DNA from 4 places in the Rhodoferax sp. ZS1R25 genome. Region 4 is predicted to be linked to each of the others. Evidence: predicted binding sites of a transcription regulator. Region 4 holds the regulator's gene; each other region holds the start of a gene.
What was found. Region 4 encodes sigma-54, which starts transcription at its own class of promoters, with help from an activator protein. Its sites were predicted from a motif close to TGGCANGNAANCTGCTTT; they were not measured.

Region 1 (4,732 bases), on a different contig from region 4:
GGACGCCGAGAGCGACGCGCGTGACGCGCTGGAGCATGTGGTGATGGCCACGCGCGACGAGCGCCGCCCGATCGTCATGTTCACCAACGACAACGACAGTGGCAATGCGCGCGCCGCGGTGGCGGCCGGTGTGTCGGCCTATATCGTGGCGGGCTTGCAGGCCGAGCGCATCCGCCCGATTCTGGACGTGGCGATGGCCCGCTTCCAGCATGAACAGGCCCTGCGCAACGAATTGGCCGCCACGCGCACCGAGCTCAACGAGCTGTCCGCCGCGCTGCAAGACCGCAAGGTCATCGACCGCGCCAAAGCCCTGCTGATGCAGCGCCAGCAGCTCAGCGAAGAAGCCGCCTACGCCAAGCTGCGCAAGACGGCGATGGACAAAAACCTGAAGATTGTGGAAGTGGCCCAGCGCATGCTGGACGTGGCCGACCTGCTCTCCTGACAGAGGCAAACAACTGGTTACGTGTAGTTCACACAATTGGCACAAATCAGAACTAAGCTGTACCCCATGCAACCCGAAATCCCTATCGAACAACTGGCCGCCGAGGTATATGACGCTGCGCCCGCCGCGGAAAAAGAGCGCATGGTGTCGCAGCTGGTCGGCAAGATTTACGAGACTGCGCCGGTCGCCGTGCGCAGCAATCTGATCCTCACGCTGATGAAGCCGCTGGGCGTGCTGTCCCTGGTGGCCGTGGCCGACGGCATCTTCGCCAAAATCCGTTTTCGCGGTGGCTGGCCCGATGTGCAGGTGTTGCCTGACGACGTGAAAAATGTGGAGCCGCAAGACGTGGTGGCCCTGACCCACTATGCACAGCAGGTCAGCCTGCATGTGCTCGACGGCCTGGCCCGCGTGGTGACCGCCTCGCCGGTGATGGCCACTTCGGCAGCTGCTGCGCTGCTGATCCACATCATGGTGCAGCGCCACGGCGTCGAGCGCCGCGCCCACATCCGCAACTAAGCCTGCTTGGCAGCCGCAGGCTGCGCCACCGGCCACCACTGCAGCAGGCCAAACAGCAACTCAAACACCGTAAAGCCCAGCACTACTGCGCTGGCGCCGTGGGCAAACGCGTACACCTGCCACGCAGCAAACAGCATGCGCGCCAGACCATCCAGCCGGCCCAGTCGCACCGTAGGCTCCAGCAGCCGCGCCAGTGACCACACCACCACCACCGAACCCAGCAGATTGGCCAGCAACATATGGGTGGCATCCAGCGGGTGCACCGTGCCCGGCAGTTGCAGCGCCAAGGCCAGCGCCGCCAACTGGGCGTAGAGCCAGGCAAAGGTCCACGGCAGCGCAAACGGCCAGGTGACCAGCAGGTCGTACCAGGCACTGGCACGCACAAGGGTGAGGTAGCGGGGCAAAGTCATCATCAACATCAACCTGAGAAGTGAAAGAAGCCCGCAGTCTCAGGCCTGAAGTAAGCTTCAGGGTCAAGCACTTTTTACCAACTCCCTCTCCTTTCCATGTTGATTGGTGAACTCGCCACTGCCAGCGGCCTCACGCGTGAAGCGCTGCGCTTTTATGAACAGCAGGGGCTGATACGCGCCCAGCGCCTGGCCAATGGCTACCGCGATTACGCGAGCGAGACGCTGATGCTGGTGAACTACATCCGCACGGCGCAGCAGCTAGGCTTCACGCTGGCAGAGATTGGCCACAAGCTGCCCGAGATCTGGGAGCAGGCCGAGCCCGGCCCGGCGATTGCCCAGGTGCTGGGCGAAAAGCTCAGAGAGATTGACGCGCGCATTGCCGCCCTGCTGGCCTTGCGCGAAGGCCTGGCCACGCGGCTGGCACTGGCCTGCCCGCTGATGCCCACAACCACGCCCCAAACCGCGGCGTAACCACCCAGCACGCGCCTGGCTGGCGCAGTGCATAGGTTTTTTTCCTGGTTTGGTGCGGTGCACAAAATCGGTGCGCCGCACATACTTTCAAACAAATTAGGCCTCTAGCCCCTGTATTCATTGCGCTAGCAGCTCCTGAATCCATAGCACACCATCACCAAGACAACCTGGCACAGACATTGCATTAATCCCTGCGAGACCGGCAACGGTCATGCACTGCACCCCACCTAACGGCGGGTAGGGCGCAGGGCAAACAGGACAAAGGCGTCCCCACGGGTTGACTCGCGCACCGCGCAGTCAACCCAGTGCGGACGCCTTTTTTTGTTTTTCGTTTTGTGTTTTTCTCTTCTGGAGCGTGTGCCATGACTGATCTTCTGAAAGCCAAACTCAGCCGCCGTGCTGTTCTGCAAACCGCGGCCGTGGGCGTGGTGGGTATCAACCCTGCGCTGCGCGCTGCGGTGTACGCCGGTGGCTCTGACGCCCCGGAAAAAACCGAAGTCAAGATCGGCTTCATCCCCTTGACCGACTGCGCCAGCGTGGTCATGGCCTCGGTGCTGGGCTTTGACAAGAAATACGGCGTGACCATCGTCCCCAGCAAGGAAGCCAGCTGGGCCGGTGTGCGCGACAAGCTGGTGAACGGCGAGCTGGACTTTGCCCACGTGCTGTACGGCCTGGTCTACGGCGTGCACCTGGGCGTGGGCGGCCCCAAGAAAGACATGGCCGTGCTGGCCACGCTGAACAATAACGGCCAGGCGATCACGCTGTCCAAGAAGCTGGCGGACAAGGGCGCGGTAGATGGCGCCAGCTTGGCCAAGCTGATGGCCAGCGAGAAGCGCGAATACACGTTCGCCCAGACCTTCCCCACCGGCACCCACGCCATGTGGCTGTACTACTGGCTGGCGGCCAATGGCATCAACCCCATGAGTGACGCCAAGGTCATCACCGTGCCGCCACCCCAGATGGTGGCCAATATGCGCGTTGGCAATATGGATGGCTTCTGCGTGGGTGAACCCTGGAACCACCGCGCCATCATTGACGGCATCGGCGTGACGGCCACCACCACCCAGGACATCTGGAAAGACCACCCCGAAAAAGTGCTGGGCACCACGGGCGATTTCGTCAAGAAGTACCCCAACACCGCACGCGCCGTGACCGCCGCCATCCTGGAAGCCGGCCGCTGGATCGACGCCAGCCTGTCCAACAAAAACAAGATGGCAGAAACCATTGCCGACAAGAGCTATGTGAACACCAGCGTGGACGCGATCAACCAGCGCATCTTGGGCCGCTACCAAAACGGCATGGGCAAGACCTGGGATGACCCCAACTACATGAAGTTCTACAACGACGGCGCGGTGAACTTCCCCTACCTGTCGGACGGCATGTGGTTCCTGACGCAACACAAGCGCTGGGGCATTTTGAAAGAGCACCCCGATTACCTCGCTGTGGCCAAGCAGATCAACCAGATCGAGATCTACAAGCAGGCCGCCACCGCCAGCAAGACCCCTGTGCCCAAGGACGTGATGCGCACCAGCAAGCTCATGGACGGCATGGTCTGGGATGGCAAGGACCCCAAGAAATACGCCGACAGCTTCAAGGTCAAAGCCTGAGTTTTTGCGGAACTGAATAGGAGATCCATATGGTCAGCGCTGTTTTTCACTCCCCCTTGGCCACATCGGCCGAAGGGTCTGCTATCAAAAAGGAAGCTGCTGGCGCAGCGTCCACGGGGGCCAGCATGCAAAAAGCAACTAAACCTGCGGCTGTGGCGGCCACGCCCGCCGTGGCCAAGCCGGGCTACGACTGGCGTGGCCTGGTGCTGCGGGTGCTCCCACCCGTGATGGGCCTGGCGCTGCTGGTGGGCATCTGGGCGCTGGTGAGCATTGGCACCAAAAGCAGCATTCCCAGCCCCTGGGAAACACTGCAGCAGGCCATCACCATCTTCAGCGATCCGTTCTACCGCAAAGGCCCCAACGACCAGGGCGTGGGCTGGAACGTGCTGTTCTCGCTGGAGCGTGTGGCGCTGGGTTTTGGCCTGGCGGCTGCGGTGGGCATTCCCGCGGGTTTCATGATTGGGCGCTTTGAGTTTTTGAGCCGCATGTTCAACCCGCTGATCAGCCTGCTGCGCCCTGTGTCGCCACTGGCCTGGTTGCCGATTGGCCTGCTGGTGTTCAAGGGGGCGAACCCTGCGGCCATCTGGACCATCTTCATCTGCTCCATCTGGCCCATGATCATCAACACCGCGGTGGGCGTGCAGCGCGTGCCGCAGGACTACATGAACGTGGCCCGCGTGCTGAACCTGAGCGAGTGGAAGATCGTCACGAAGATCCTGTTCCCCTCGGTGCTGCCCTACATGCTGACCGGCGTGCGCCTGGCTGTGGGCACCGCCTGGCTAGTGATTGTGGCGGCCGAGATGCTGACCGGCGGCGTGGGCATTGGCTTCTGGGTGTGGGACGAGTGGAACAACCTGAACGTCAAGAACATCATCATCGCCATCTTCGTGATCGGCATCGTCGGGCTGGTTCTGGAATACGCCCTGATCAAAATCGCCACCGCATTTACGTTTGAAGAGGTGAAGTCATGAGCATTGTTTCCGCCAACACCAAGTACATCGAAATCCAGGGCGTGGCCCAGACCTTCAAGACCAAGAAGGGCCTGTTCCCCGCGCTGCGCGAGATCAACCTGACCGTGGCCAAGGGCGAGTTCGTGGCGCTGATCGGCCACAGCGGCTGCGGCAAGTCCACGCTGCTGAACCTGATCGCCGGGCTGACCACGCCCACCGAGGGCTCGCTGATCTGCGCCAACCGAGAGATCAACGGCCCCGGCCCCGAGCGCGCCGTGGTGTTCCAAAACCACTCGCTGCTGCCCTGGCTCACCTGCTTTGAAAACGTCTACCTGG
Region 2 (4,732 bases), on a different contig from region 4:
GCGCAGCTGGAGCGCACGGGCGGCGCTTCGTACGCTTTCAGCATTGTCTGGGCACTGGGCTCCACGGTGCTGGCCTTGTCGGCCATGGTGCTGTCTGCGCCGCTGTGGTTTGTGCCGCCGCTGGTGCTGATCCTCCCGCCGCTGATCTGGGGCTGGCTGACCTACCGTGTGATGGCGTTTGATGCGCTGGCTGACCACGCCACGGCAGAAGAGCGCCACACCCTGTTCCAGCGCCACCGCTGGTGGCTGCTGGGCATGGGGGTGTTTGCCGGTTACCTGGGCGCCGCCCCCAGCCTGATCTGGTCGGTGGGCTTTGTGGCTGTGGCGATGGCGCCGTTCCTGATCCCCATTTCTATCTGGCTGTACACGCTGGTGTTCGCGTTTGCCTCGCTGTGGTTCGCCCACTACTGCCTGGCGGCGCTACAGCAGCTGCGCTGGGAGCGCGCCCAGTTGCCGCCCGTGCCGCCTGCGCCACCCACACCCCCGGCACCTGAATTGCCCGTGAATCCTCTGGAGCTTGCATGAACGTTGGCCTAGTCATCATCGGAGACGAGATCTTGTCGGGCAAGCGCACCGACAAGCACCTGTCCAAAGCCATTGAGCTGTTGGGCGAACGGGGCCTGCAGTTGGCCTATGCCGACTATGTGGGTGATGACCCCGAACGCATCACCCAGACGCTGCAGCGCGCGTTTGCCTCGGGCGATGTGGTGTTTTCGTTTGGCGGCATCGGTGCCACGCCGGACGACCACACGCGCCAGTGCGCGGCGCGGGCCTTGGGCGTGCCGCTGGAGTTGCACCCGGAAGCCGAGCAACTGATCCGCGAGCGCATGCAGGACGTGGCCATGGAGCAGGGCCTGCCCTACGAGCCTGACCGGGCTGATAACGTGCACCGCCTGAACATGGGCATGTTCCCCCGGGGCGCGGCCATCATTCCCAACCCGTACAACAAGATTCCCGGTTTTAGCTGCGTGGGCACCCAGTCCGGGAGCGTGCACTTCGTGCCCGGGTTTCCGGTGATGGCTTGGCCCATGCTCGCCTGGGTGCTGGACCAGCAGTACGCCCATTTGCACCGCCGGCATGGTTGGCTGGAACGTTCTGTGGTCGTTTTTGGTGCCATGGAGTCGGCCCTGACCCCGCTGATGGAGGCACTGGAACGGCGCCATGCGGTCAAGGTGTTCAGCTTGCCCAGCGTAGACCACCCGGAGTGGGGGCGCCACATCGAGCTGGGCGTCAAGGGCGAACCAGCTGCGGTAGAGCTGGCGTATGCGGGCCTGCTGGAAGGTCTGAAAGCCCTGCATATGGCGTTAGGCCCGGAATTGGTGCGAAGCTGAATTTGCACAACACCGGTGCATAAATGAATTGCACCATATTGGTGCAATGACGGTGTCGGTGGCAGTTACATGGACGCATCTTTGCGGTGCGCCCCCCTAAAACGCCGGTTTCTCAAGGCAGAATACGGCGGTTTCTCTAAATTGCCCGGCCAGCGGTTTTTGGCACAAAAGCTGCATTGAAGACGGGGCAATTCTTTTTTACAACCGTGCAACAGGAGTATTTGATGGCCAAGACCGTCGCAGACGTGATGAAGATGGTGAAAGAGAACGAAGTCAAATTTGTTGACTTCCGTTTCACCGATACCCGCGGTAAGCAGCAGCACACCACGGTGCCTGTCTCGCATTTCGACGAAGACAAGTTCACCTCCGGCCACGCATTCGACGGTTCTTCCATCGCCGGCTGGAAGGGCATCGAAGCTTCCGACATGTTGTTGATGCCCGATCCCAATACGGCCAACATCGACCCCTTCTTTGAAGAAACCACCATCATCATGAACTGTGATGTGGTGGAGCCTGCTGACGGCAAGTCCTACGATCGCGATCCCCGTTCCATCGCCAAGCGCGCTGAAGCCTACCTGAAGGCTTCCGGCATCGGCGACACGGCTTACTTCGGTCCCGAGCCAGAATTTTTCATCTTTGATGGCGTTCGCTGGAGCACTGACCCCAACAACACGTTCTACGAAATCGACGAGTACGAAGCTCCCTGGAACACCGGTTCCAAGCTCGAAGGCGGCAACCGCGGCCACCGTCCCACCGTCAAGGGCGGCTACTTCCCTGTGCCTCCTGTCGACAGCACACAAGACATGCGCGCCGAGATGTCCCTGATCCTCGAATCTCTGGGCATTCCCGTCGAAGTGTTCCACCACGAAGTGGCGGGCGCTGGCCAGAACGAAATCGGTACCCGCTTCTCCACCCTGGTGGAACGCGCTGACTGGACCATGCTGCAAAAGTATGTGGTGCACAACGTGGCCAACGCCTACGGCAAGACCGCCACCTTCATGCCCAAGCCTTACCACGGTGACAACGGTTCCGGCATGCACGTGCACCAGTCCGTGTGGAAAGACGGCAAGAACCTGTTCGCCGGCGACGGCTATGCAGGTCTGTCTGACTTCGCGCTGTACTACATCGGCGGCATCATCAAGCACGCACGTGCCCTGAACGCCATCACCAACCCTGGCACCAACAGCTACAAGCGCCTGGTTCCTCACTTCGAAGCTCCGGTCAAGCTGGCGTACTCCGCCAAGAACCGTTCCGCATCGATCCGCATTCCGTTTGTGGCGAACCCCAAGGGCCGTCGCGTGGAAGCCCGCTTCCCAGATCCATTGATGAACCCTTACCTGGGCTTCTCTGCCCTGTTGATGGCAGGTCTGGACGGCGTGGAAAACAAGATCCACCCCGGCGAAGCTGCAACGAAGGATCTGTACCATCTGCCTCCCGAGGAAGATGCGAAGGTACCAACCGTGTGCCACAGCCTGGACCAAGCGTTGGAGCACCTGGATAAGGACCGCGGCTTCCTGACCAAGGGTGGCGTGTTTACCGACTCCATGCTCGATGCTTACATCGAGTTGAAGATGCAGGAAGTCAACCGCTTCCGCATGTCGGTACACCCTGTCGAATACGACATGTACTATTCCCTGTGATTTCCGCTGCCCCTGTGGCAGTGGTTTCCTGAAAAAGGACGGCGTAAGCCGTCCTTTTTTTTGCAAACAACCCACTACAGATTCATGTCCAATTGGCAGGGATACTGTGGCGGTTTTTGTTTTTAGGCACTTTTTGGCGCATACTGAATCCACCGCCAGGCACCCTGTTAGCGCGGACACAGCATGAACACCCATTTTTTGATTTCTTTGATAGCTCTTGGCTCGCTCTCCGGCGCATTCGCACAGGAGCGCATCTACCGTTGTGGCAACGAGTACACCAACACCGTGTCCGAGGCCCAGGCGAAAAACTGCAAGCTGATTTCCGGTGGCAATGTCACGGTGGTGCAAGCGCAAAAGCCGGGGACCAAAGTCGCGTCCGCCAGCCAGAGTGGATCACGCGTGGACTCACCCGACCAGCGCGCCAAGGATTCGGATGCGCGCCTGATTCTGGAGGCCGAACTCAAGAAGGCCGAGGCGCGTCAGATCGAACTGGTCAAGGAGTACAACAACGGTGAGCCCGAAAAGTTGGGCCCCGAGACCCGCAACCACCAGAAGTACCTGGACCGCGTGGCCGAACTCAAGGCCGCCATCGCCCGCAATGAGAGTGACATTGCCGGTATCCGCCGGGAGTTGGGACGCGTGCCTGCCGCAGCATCTCCGTCGGTGTCGTCCGCCAAGTAGCGGCGCGCTGTTGTGTGGCCCTGCGGGCTGCGCCGTATTTGACTACCCCCAATGCCTGTGACCCGCACCGACCCCATCCCCGAGCGTTTTCAGTCGTTTGACCTGCTGGCTACTTTGGTGGCCGTGGTCTATGCCGATGCCTCCGTGCAGTTCTCCAATGCGGCGCTGGAGGATGCCTTGGGAACTTCACGCAGAACCATTGTGGGCTCCAGCTTCGCCGACATCTTCACCGAGCCTGCCGCCTTGCAAAGTGCGCTGGAAGGCGCTGCCGAAAACGCTTTTGCGGCACTTCGTTACGACGCGTGGCTCAAGCGCGCGGCACTAGACCCCATGCCGGTCCACGTGATCGTCACGCGCACGGAGTTTTCCGACGAAATCATCATCGAGATGGTGCCGCTGGAACAGCAAACCCGCCAGGACCGCGAAGAGCGCTTGGCCGAGCAGGCCCAGACCAACAAAGAACTGATCCGTAACCTGGCGCATGAGATCAAGAACCCGCTGGGTGGCATTCGTGGCGCGGCGCAGTTGCTGGAAATGGAAATGGAGTCGCCCGAGCTGACCGAGTACACCCAGGTCATCATCCACGAGGCCGACCGCCTGCAAAGCCTGGTGGATCGGCTGCTGGCTCCGCACCGCAGGCCGCACCTGGTGGGCGACGTGAACATCCACGAAGTGTGCGAGCGCGTGCGCTCACTCATCATGGCCGAGTTCCCCAAGGGGCTGCGCGTGGTCCGTGATTACGACACCTCCATTCCCGAGTTTCGTGGCGACCGGGAGCAACTGATTCAGACCGTGCTGAACATTGCCCACAACGCTTGCCAGGCGCTCGCAGAGCGCATTGCTGCGGGTGATGCCAACCTCACATTTCGCACCCGTGTGACCCGCCAAGTAACGTTCGGTAAGCAGCGGTATCGGTTGGCATTGGAATTGCATGTCATCGACAACGGACCTGGCGTGCCAGATTCGATCAGAGACCGCATTTTTTACCCGCTGGTGTCGGGCAGAGAGGGCGGTTCGGGGCTGGGGCTGACATTGGCGCAAACCTTTGTTCAACAACACCACGGTCTGATTGAAGTCGAT
Region 3 (4,732 bases), on a different contig from region 4:
GAGGGCCCCAGCGTGCAATGGGCAGAGAGGCTGTCCATGGCGCTGAAGGAGCCCACGCGGTAGGCCTCCTGGTAGGCCTGGCCCAGGCGGGGCGCCACGGGGTAGCCTGCGGACTTGCCCAGCAGCTCTTCGTCCGGTGCGGCCCAGCCAGGTGCGTGGCCCAGCGCAAGCGCCAAACAGAGCAGAGTACGAGCGTAGTTCTTCATGCGCAGCAGTATGCCTGCGCACCCAAGGGGCAGTGCGCCACGCCTAGAACAAAAAGTAACGCTGCGCCAGCGGCAAACTCACCGCCGGCTCGCAGGTCAGCAGCTGGCCGTCGGCGCGCACGCTGTAGGTCTGCGCGTCGATTTCCATTTTGGGCAGGTAGCTGTTGTGCACCATGTGCTGCTTGCGCACGCCACGGATGTTCTTCACCGCCGTCACGTTCTTGGCCAGGCCAAAACGCTCTTTCACGCCCGCATTGAAACCGGCTTGCGACACGAAGGTGAACGAGCCCTTGGCCAGCGCGCCGCCAAAGGCGCCGAACATGGGCCGGTAGTGCACGGGCTGGGGCGTGGGGATGGAGGCATTGGGGTCGCCCATGGCCGCAAACGCGATAAAGCCGCCCTTGAGAATCAACGCAGGCTTCACACCAAAGAACGCGGGCTTCCACACCACCAGATCGGCCCATTTGCCGACCTCGATCGAACCAACTTCATGGCTGATGCCGTGGGCAATGGCGGGGTTGATGGTGTACTTGGCGATGTAGCGTTTGGCGCGGAAGTTGTCGTTGCGGCTGCTGTCTTCCGGCAGGCTACCGCGCTGCGCCTTCATCTTGTGCGCCGTCTGCCAGGTGCGGATGATGACCTCGCCGACACGGCCCATGGCCTGGCTGTCGCTGCTCATCATGCTGATCGCGCCCATGTCGTGCAGGATGTCCTCGGCCGCAATGGTCTCCTTGCGGATGCGGCTCTCGGCAAAGGCCAAATCTTCGGCAATGCCGGCGTCCAGGTGGTGGCACACCATCAGCATGTCCACATGCTCGTCCAGCGTGTTCACGGTGTAGGGCATGGTGGGGTTGGTGGAGCTGGGCAGGAAGTTGTCTTGCCCCACCACGCGCAGGATATCGGGGGCATGGCCACCGCCCGCGCCTTCAGTGTGGAAGGCGCACAGGCCGCGGCCCTTGGTGGCCGCAATGGTGTCCTCCACAAAGCCCGATTCATTGAGCGTGTCGGAGTGGATGGCCACTTGCGTGTCGGTGGCGTCGGCCACGTCCAGGCAGTTGCTGATGGCGCTGGGCGTGGTGCCCCAGTCTTCGTGCAGCTTCAGGCCAATCACCCCCGCGTTGATCTGTTCGTGCAATGCGGCGGGCAGGCTGGCATTGCCTTTACCCAAAAAGCCCAGGTTCATGGGGAAGGCGTCTGCGGCCTGCAGCATGCGCTCGATGTTCCAGGGGCCGGGCGTGCAAGTGGTGGCAAAGGTGCCCGTGGCCGGGCCGGTGCCGCCGCCCAGCATGGTGGTCACGCCGCTGGCCATGGCCTCTTCAATCTGCTGCGGGCAGATGAAGTGGATGTGGCTGTCGATGCCGCCCGCGGTGACGATGTTGCCTTCGCAGCTGATCACCTCGGTGCCAGGGCCAATGATGATGTCTACGCCGGGTTGCGTGTCGGGGTTGCCGGCCTTGCCGATGGCGACGATGCGCCCGCCCTTGAGGCCAATGTCGGCCTTGACGATGCCCCAGTGGTCCAGGATCAGCGCATTGGTCATCACGCAGTCCACGGCGCCTTCGGCGCGCGTCTTTTGCGATTGCGCCATGCCGTCGCGGATGGTCTTGCCACCGCCGAACTTCACCTCTTCGCCATAGGCTCCTGCGGCCAGGGTGTAGTCCTTCTCCACCTCGATGAGCAGGCCGGTATCGGCCAGGCGCACGCGGTCACCGGTGGTGGGGCCAAAGATTTCCGCGTAGGCGCGGCGTCCAATTGTTGCCATTACAGTTTTCCCTCGACGCTTGTGTCGATTGGTCCTTGCACGAGGCCGCGAAAGCCATAGACCACGCGGTCACCCGAGAAATCGACGAGTTCCACGGTGCGTTGCTGGCCGGGCTCAAAGCGCACGGCCGAGCCCGAGGGGATGTTCAGGCGCATGCCTTGCGCGGCCGCGCGGTCAAAGCCCAGCGCGCCATTGGTCTCGGCAAAGTGGTAGTGCGAGCCGACCTGGATCGGGCGGTCCGCCGTGTTTTTCACCACCACGGTCAGGGTGCGGCGGCCGGTGTTGAGGGCGTGTTCGCCCTCGTCAGTGATGATTTCGCCGGGGGTCATGCGGTGGCCCTCAGACTTGGGTGAAGAGGTAGACGCCGGCAAAGCCCAGCAAGCTACCCAGGCTGCCCAGCACCACGGTGCTGCGCGCGGCCAGCCAGCGGCGGATGGACAGACCCAAGCCCACACCACCCAGGTGCAGCGCCGCGGTGGTCAGCAAGAAGCCGACGGCGTAGCCCGCAAAGCCGGTCTCCGGTGTTTCCGCACCATGGGCCAGGCCGTGCAGCGAGGCGGCTGTGGCGATCAGCCCCAGGCCCAGCACCTTGGGCATGGGCTTGGCCGCGCCGATGAGCATGGCGCCGAACAGCACCACGGACAGCGCAATCGCATGCTCCAGATACGGTAGCGTCACGCCGCTGGCGCCCAGTACGGCGCTCAGCACCAGTGCCAGCAGGAAGGTAGCAGGGCCTTGCCAGGCCTTCTGGGCGGGCAGGGCGCTGACCGACCAGATGCCCACGGCCAGCATGGCCAGCAAGTGGTCCAGGCCGAAGGGGTGCGCCAGGCCTTCCATGAAACTCTCGGTTCCATGGCCGGTATGGGCACTAGCCCCCGTGGATAGTGCGCAAGCAGCTATCAAAAGAAGAGCATTTTTCAATGAGGGTCGCATACAGTCTCCGTGGGCTGGGTGTTCAGACAATGGGTTGGTGGACGGTGACCAGCTTGGTACCGTCGGGGAAGGTGGCTTCCACCTGGATGTCGGGGATCATCTCGGCAATGCCGTCCATCACGTCGGCGCGGGTCAGCACGGCGCGGCCTTCGCTCATGAGCTGGGCCACGGTCTTGCCGTCGCGGGCGCCTTCCATCACGGTGGCGCTGATCAGGGCGATGGCTTCGGGGTAGTTGAGCTTGAGGCCACGCGCCTTGCGCCGTTCGGCCAGCAGGCCCGCGGTGAAGATGAGCAGCTTGTCTTTTTCTCTGGGTGTGAGTTCCATGGCGGTCTTGTGGTGGCTGTTCGGTAGACGGGACTCTGCACTGTAAGCAATCCCTGTGCCCTTGTGTCTGTCCATACGCCAAACGACGCATCCGCGCGGGCCACCGGCGGGTGGCATGAAATCTGCACCCCTGGTGCTGTGCATCCACCCCCCACCCTGCCGCCCCCTGCCGAAGCCCCCGCCCAGCGGGTGGTGAAGATCCGCCGCGATTACAACAACTGGGTGGCGAGCGAGACCATGGAAGACTATGCGCTGCGCTATGCGCCGCAGCGCTTCCGCAAGTGGTCGACCTTCCGGGTCGCCAACACGGCGTTTGGCGCCTCGTCCTTCCTCATTCTGGAAGCCGTGGGCGCCACGCTGCTGGTGCAATACGGCTTTGTCAACGCGCTGTGGGCCATTCTGGCCACGGGGCTGGTGATCTTTCTGGCCGGTTTGCCGATCAGCGTGTACGCCGCCCGCTATGGCGTGGACATGGACCTGCTGACCCGGGGCGCGGGCTTTGGTTACATCGGATCCACGCTCACTTCGCTCATCTACGCGTCTTTCACCTTTATCTTCTTTGCGCTGGAGGCCGCCGTCATGGCCTATGCGCTGGAGCTGGCGCTGGACATTCCGCCCACCTGGGGTTACCTGATCTGCGCGCTGGTGGTGATTCCGCTGGTCACCCACGGCGTGTCCACCATCAGCCGCCTGCAGATCTGGACCCAGCCGCTGTGGCTGGTGATGCTGGTGGTGCCGTTCGGCTTTGTTTTGGTGCGCGACCCCGCTGTGTTTAGCGGCATAACGCACTACGGTGGTGAATTGGGTATTGGTGGGGCCTTTAATTTGCACTTGTTTGGTGCGGCATTGACGGTGGGCATTGCCCTGATTACCCAAATGGGGGAGCAGGCCGACTACCTGCGCTTCATGCCTGCACAAACCGCGGCCAACCGCCGCAGCTGGTGGCTGGGCGTGCTGGTGGGCGGGCCGGGCTGGGTCATTCTGGGCGTGGTCAAGATGTTGGGCGGTGCCTACCTGGCTTACCTGGCTATTCAGCACAGCGTGCCCACCGACCGCGCGGTGGACCCGAACCAGATGTACCTGGCGGCGTATGAGTATGTGTTTCCCTCGCTGGGCTGGGCGGTGGCGGCCACGGCGGTGTTTGTGGTGGTGTCGCAGCTCAAGATCAATGTGACCAACGCCTACGCGGGCTCGCTGGCGTGGAGCAATTTCTTTTCTCGCCTGACCCACAGCCACCCTGGGCGCGTGGTGTGGGTGCTGTTCAACAGCGTGATCGCCTTCATGCTGATGGAGATGAATGTGTTCCAGGCGCTGGGCGATGTGCTGGGCCTGTACTCCAACATCGCCATCGCCTGGATCATGGCGGTGGTGGCCGACCTGGTCATCAACAAGCCGCTGGGCCTGTCGCCCAAGGGCATCGAGTTCAAGCGCGCCTACCTGTTTGACATCAACCCCGTGGGCGTGGGCGCGATGGCGCTGGCGTCCGGCTTGTCGATTGCGGCGTAC
Region 4 (4,732 bases):
GGACGGCAAGGTGGAGGTGTCCGATCGGGACATCACCACCAATCTGCCGTACGTGCCCGGCGTGCACCTGGCCTTTGACCACCACGAGTCCGAGACGGTGCGCAACACTGGCGAGCGCCCCAACCACATCATCCTGCCCGACGCCGACTCGGCCGCGCGCGTGGTGTTTGACCACTACGGTGGTGCCAACCGCTTCCCGGCGCGCTTCCACGACATGATGGAAGCCGTGGACAAGGGGGACTCGGCCCGCTTCAGCCACGACGAAATCATGACTCCCACCGGCTGGGTGCTGCTGAATTACCTGATGGATTCGCGCACCGGCCTGGGCCGCTTCCGCGAGTTCCGCGTCAGCAACTACCAGCTGATGATGGATTTGATCCAGTACTGCCGCCACCATGGCATTGACGAAATCCTGCAGCTGCCCGACGTGGTGGAGCGTGTGGACCTGTACTTTGAGCATGCGGCCAAGGCCAAGGAGCAACTGCTGCGCTGCTCCACCGTGCATGGCAACCTGTTGGTGCTGGACCTGCGCAATGAGGACACCATCTTTGCGGTGAACCGTTTCATGGTCTACGCGCTGTTCCCGCAGACCAATATCTCCATCCACGTGCTATGGGGCCTGCAGAAGCAAAACACTGTGTTTGCCACGGGCAAGTCCATCACCAACCGCAGCTCGAAGACCAATATTGGCGACCTGATGCTGAGCTACGGCGGGGGCGGCCATGCCAATGCGGGTACCTGCCAGGTGGAGAACGACCGCGCTGCAGACGTGTTGCAGGTGCTCATCACCAAAATTAACGCCGACGGCTGAGTCGGCCAAGGCGCGAAATGCGCAAAGCGCTCGGTACAATGGCCGAAGCGCTTTTCGAGCAAGTTTCGTGCCTTTATGAAAAAAACCATCCTGTCTGTGGCTGTGTCGCTGGTGTTTGCCAGCGCAGGCGGCCTTGCGTGGGCCGAAAAAGCCGACCGAAACAAGCCCATGAATGTGGAGGCGGACGCCCTGCGCTACGACGACATCAAGCAGGTCAGCGTCTTCACCGGCCATGTGGTGCTGACCAAGGGCAGCATCCTGATCCGCGGCGCCCAGATCGAGGTGCGCCAGGACCCGGATGGCTACCAGTACGGTCTGGTCACCGGCTCGGTCGCCACGCCGGCGTTTTTCCGGCAAAAGCGTGAAGGCCTGGATGAGTTCATCGAAGGCGATGGCGACACCATCGAATACGACGGCAAGGCCGACACTGTGCGCTTTGTCAAAAAAGCCCAGCTGCGCCGCCTGCGCGGCGCCACGCTGGCCGACGAGGTGACGGGTGCCGTCATCCTGTACGAAAACCTCAGCGACAAATTCACCGTGGACGGCGCCCCCAAGACCGCTGCGGCGCCGGCCGGCCGTGTGCGCGCCATGCTGACGCCCAAGCCCGAAGGCGAAACTGCCACCGCGCCTCAACCCGGTGCCACTCTGCGCGCCACGCCGCAACTTGAGAAGGCCGCCCAGTGAGCGAGCCCACCCAAGAAGCCCCGGACACCAGCACCGGGCGGCTGGAAGCCCGGCATTTGCAAAAGTCGTATGGCAAGCGCCAGGTGGTGAAAGATGTGTCGCTGACCGTGCGCACTGGCGAGGTCGTGGGCCTGTTGGGCCCCAACGGCGCGGGCAAGACCACCTCGTTCTACATGATCGTGGGCTTGCTGCGCGCCAGTGCGGGCGACATCACGATTGACGGCCATTCCATCGAGCACATGCCCATCCACCGCCGCGCGCGCCTGGGGCTGGGCTACCTGCCGCAAGAGGCGTCCATCTTTCGCAAGCTCAATGTCGAAGACAACGTGCGCGCCGTGCTGGAACTGCAGCGCGACGAGGCGGGCGAGCCGCTCAAGTCGGCCGAGATTGAAGCGCGCCTGACCGCGCTGCTGCAAGACCTGCGCGTGGAGCATCTGCGCGAGTCGCCCTCGCTGGCCCTGTCGGGTGGTGAGCGACGCCGTGTGGAGATTGCGCGCGCACTGGCCACGCGGCCGCGCTTTATCCTGCTGGACGAACCGTTTGCCGGTATCGACCCGATTGCGGTGATCGAGATCCAGCGCATCATCAACTTCCTCAAGGGCCGTGGCATCGGTGTGCTGATCACCGATCACAACGTGCGCGAAACCCTGGGCATTTGCGACCACGCCTACATCATCAGCGACGGCCATGTGCTGGCGCAAGGCACCCCCTCCGAGATCGTGAACAATGCCGATGTGCGCCGTGTCTATCTCGGTGAGCATTTCAAAATGTAATGAAGCAAGGTCTTTCATTACGCGTCTCCCAACACCTGGCGCTCACGCCCCAGTTGCAGCAGTCCATCCGTCTGCTGCAGCTCTCTACGCTGGAGCTGAGCCAGGAGGTGGAGCAGATGCTGGACGAAAACCCGTTTCTGGAGCTGACCGAGGACCGGGCCGAGCGCGAGGACTTTGGGCTGAACGCAGTAGATGCGACGGTCAGCGAAGGCGACCGACTGTCCGAGAGCAGCGAGGTGGACTACGCGCCCAGTGCGGTGGCCGACTACGCCACCTCGACCAGTACCAGCAGCAATGACGAAGAAGCCACGCCGCTGAGCAGCAGCGACGAGCCCAACTGGGAAGGCGACGGCACCACCGAGATGATGCCCGACGATGGCGAGTGGGGGGTGGACGCCAAAGCCAAGGCCAACAACCTGGGCGACGACGAGGAGAAAGACGCCACCGAGCTGGCGCGCTCTGCCGAATCGCTGCAGGCCTTTTTGCACCGCCAGGCGCTGAGCCTGCGCACCAATGCCACCGACGCGGCCGCGCTGCGCTTCCTCATCGAATCACTCAACGACGACGGCTACCTGGAAGACCCGCTGGAAGAGCTGGCACGCAGCCTGAACCCCGGCGACGAAGAGCAGCTGCAGGACCTGGTGCACCACTTCACCGTGGCGCTGGGCTTGCTGCACAGCCTGGAGCCCGTGGGCGTGGGCGCGCGCGACTTGGGCGAGTGCCTGCGTTTGCAGGTCAAGGCCTTGCTGGCCCAAGCTGAAGTGGATGGTGAGGACGAGCGTGCCGAGCTGCTGCAGGTGGCCCTGGGCATCTGCAGCAAACCCATGGACCTGCTGGCGCGGCGCGACATCAAGCGCCTGGTGCAAATGGGCGTGGGCAGCGACGCGCTGGTGCGCGAAGCGATCGCGCTCATCGCACGGCTGGAACCCAAGCCCGGGCGGCGCTTTGTGGACGTGGAGCGCAACATCGTGGTGCCCGACGTGCTGGTGGTGGCCATCGGCAAGGCCGGTGGCATTCCCAAATTCCGCGTGCAGCTCAACCCCGAGGTGATGCCACGCCTCAAGGTGCATGACATCTACGCCAATGTGCTGCGCAACCACCGCGGTGGCCGCGACGGTGCTGGCCACGCGGCGCTGCAGCAACGCCTGCAGGAGGCGCGCTGGTTCATCAAGAACATCCAGCAGCGCTTTGACACCATCCTGCGCGTGAGCACGGCCATTGTGGAGCGGCAGAAGAACTTTTTCACCCATGGCGAGCTGGCCATGCGCCCCCTGGTGCTGCGCGAGATTGCCGACGAATTGGGCCTGCACGAGTCCACCATCAGCCGCGTGACCACGGCCAAGTACATGGCCACGCCGTTTGGCACGTTTGAGCTGAAGTACTTCTTCGGCTCTGGCCTGGGCACCGAGAGCGGTGGCAATGCCTCCAGCACCGCGGTGCGCGCGCTCATCAAACAGTTCATTGCCTCCGAGAGCAGCAAGAAGCCCTTGAGCGACAACCAGATCTCTGACATGCTCAAGGAGCAGGGCATCGAATGCGCCCGGCGCACCGTGGCCAAATACCGCGAGGGGCTGAAGATTGCCCCCGCCTCACTCCGCAAAGCGCTATGAACCAATTGACCCTTTTTCTCCCCTGCGCCGCCGGCGTGGAGGAGTACCTGGCGCCGGAGATTTTGCAAATCACCGGTCTGCCGCCCGGCTGCGTGACCAAGCAGCGCGGTGGCGTGGCCGTGCGCACCTCGTTCGCGCATGCCATGTTGCTCAACCTGTACAGCCGCCTCTCGCAGCGCGTGCTGGTGCTGGTGTCGTACACCGAATACCGCAGCGAACAGGACCTGTACCGCGCCGGCCTGCAGGTGCCATGGGAGCAGTGGTTCACGCCCAAGGAAAGCATCAAGGTCGAGGTGACGGCGCAGCACAGCCCGCTGACCTCGCTGAACTTTGCCGCGCTCAAGGTGAAGGATGCCGTGTGCGACCGCTTCCGCGAAGTGGCGGGCGGCGTGCGCCCCGACGTGAACACGCAGTGGCCCGATGTGCGCATCTATGCCCACCTGACCACCGACAGCTGCTCGCTGTACGTCGACACCTCGGGCGAGCCGCTGTTCAAGCGCGGCTGGCGCGAGGACAAGGGCGACGCACCGCTGAAGGAAACCCTGGCCGCGGCCATGATTGCCGCCAGCGGCTGGGCCTCGGGTGAGGACGACCTGATGCCGCTGTACGACCCCTGCTGCGGCAGCGGCACGGTGGCCATCGAAGCCGCGCAGATTGCCTGCAACATCGCGGCCGGTTCGCTGCGCCGCTTTGCGTTCGAAAAATACCGACCCTTCCGTTCGCAGGAGTGGGCGGACATGAAGGCCGAGGCCGCAGCGAATGTGGTCAAGCCCGAGCCGGGCCAGACTGCGCTGATCTACGGCAGCGATGTGTCGCACCGCATGGTGGACTTTGCGCAGCGCAACGCGCAACGC

Region 1: AC097R_RS08660 (CmpA/NrtA family ABC transporter substrate-binding protein) is a predicted target of sigma-54. The motif match lies at 2,008-2,025, and genes of this name have one in related genera.
Region 2: glnA (type I glutamate--ammonia ligase) is a predicted target of sigma-54. The motif match lies at 1,492-1,509, and genes of this name have one in related genera.
Region 3: AC097R_RS17425 (urease subunit gamma) is a predicted target of sigma-54. The motif match lies at 3,270-3,287, and genes of this name have one in related genera.

What each region holds. Positions count from the first base shown of each region.
Region 1 covers NZ_JBWMAZ010000001.1:1,811,076-1,815,807, reverse strand. Annotated here, with positions in the region: gene AC097R_RS08680 (ANTAR domain-containing response regulator) at 1-442, shown strand, start outside; gene AC097R_RS08675 (hypothetical protein) at 509-958, shown strand; gene AC097R_RS08670 (hypothetical protein) at 955-1,368, opposite strand; gene AC097R_RS08665 (MerR family transcriptional regulator) at 1,465-1,839, shown strand; gene AC097R_RS08660 (CmpA/NrtA family ABC transporter substrate-binding protein) at 2,202-3,446, shown strand; gene ntrB (nitrate ABC transporter permease) at 3,476-4,417, shown strand; gene AC097R_RS08650 (ABC transporter ATP-binding protein) at 4,414-4,732, shown strand, end outside.
Region 2 covers NZ_JBWMAZ010000002.1:936,150-940,881, reverse strand. Annotated here, with positions in the region: gene AC097R_RS15210 (EI24 domain-containing protein) at 1-525, shown strand, start outside; gene AC097R_RS15205 (competence/damage-inducible protein A) at 522-1,331, shown strand; gene glnA (type I glutamate--ammonia ligase) at 1,556-2,971, shown strand; gene AC097R_RS15195 (hypothetical protein) at 3,155-3,652, shown strand; gene glnL (nitrogen regulation protein NR(II)) at 3,704-4,732, shown strand, end outside.
Region 3 covers NZ_JBWMAZ010000002.1:1,403,892-1,408,623, reverse strand. Annotated here, with positions in the region: gene AC097R_RS17445 (serine hydrolase domain-containing protein) at 1-206, opposite strand, end outside; gene ureC (urease subunit alpha) at 250-1,968, opposite strand; gene AC097R_RS17435 (urease subunit beta) at 1,968-2,297, opposite strand; gene AC097R_RS17430 (HupE/UreJ family protein) at 2,308-2,901, opposite strand; gene AC097R_RS17425 (urease subunit gamma) at 2,924-3,226, opposite strand; gene AC097R_RS17420 (hybrid sensor histidine kinase/response regulator) at 3,365-4,732, shown strand, end outside.
Region 4 covers NZ_JBWMAZ010000004.1:72,495-77,226, reverse strand. Annotated here, with positions in the region: gene AC097R_RS19920 (exopolyphosphatase) at 1-811, shown strand, start outside; gene lptA (lipopolysaccharide transport periplasmic protein LptA) at 887-1,495, shown strand; gene lptB (LPS export ABC transporter ATP-binding protein) at 1,492-2,268, shown strand; gene rpoN (RNA polymerase factor sigma-54) at 2,268-3,878, shown strand; gene AC097R_RS19900 (THUMP domain-containing class I SAM-dependent RNA methyltransferase) at 3,875-4,732, shown strand, end outside.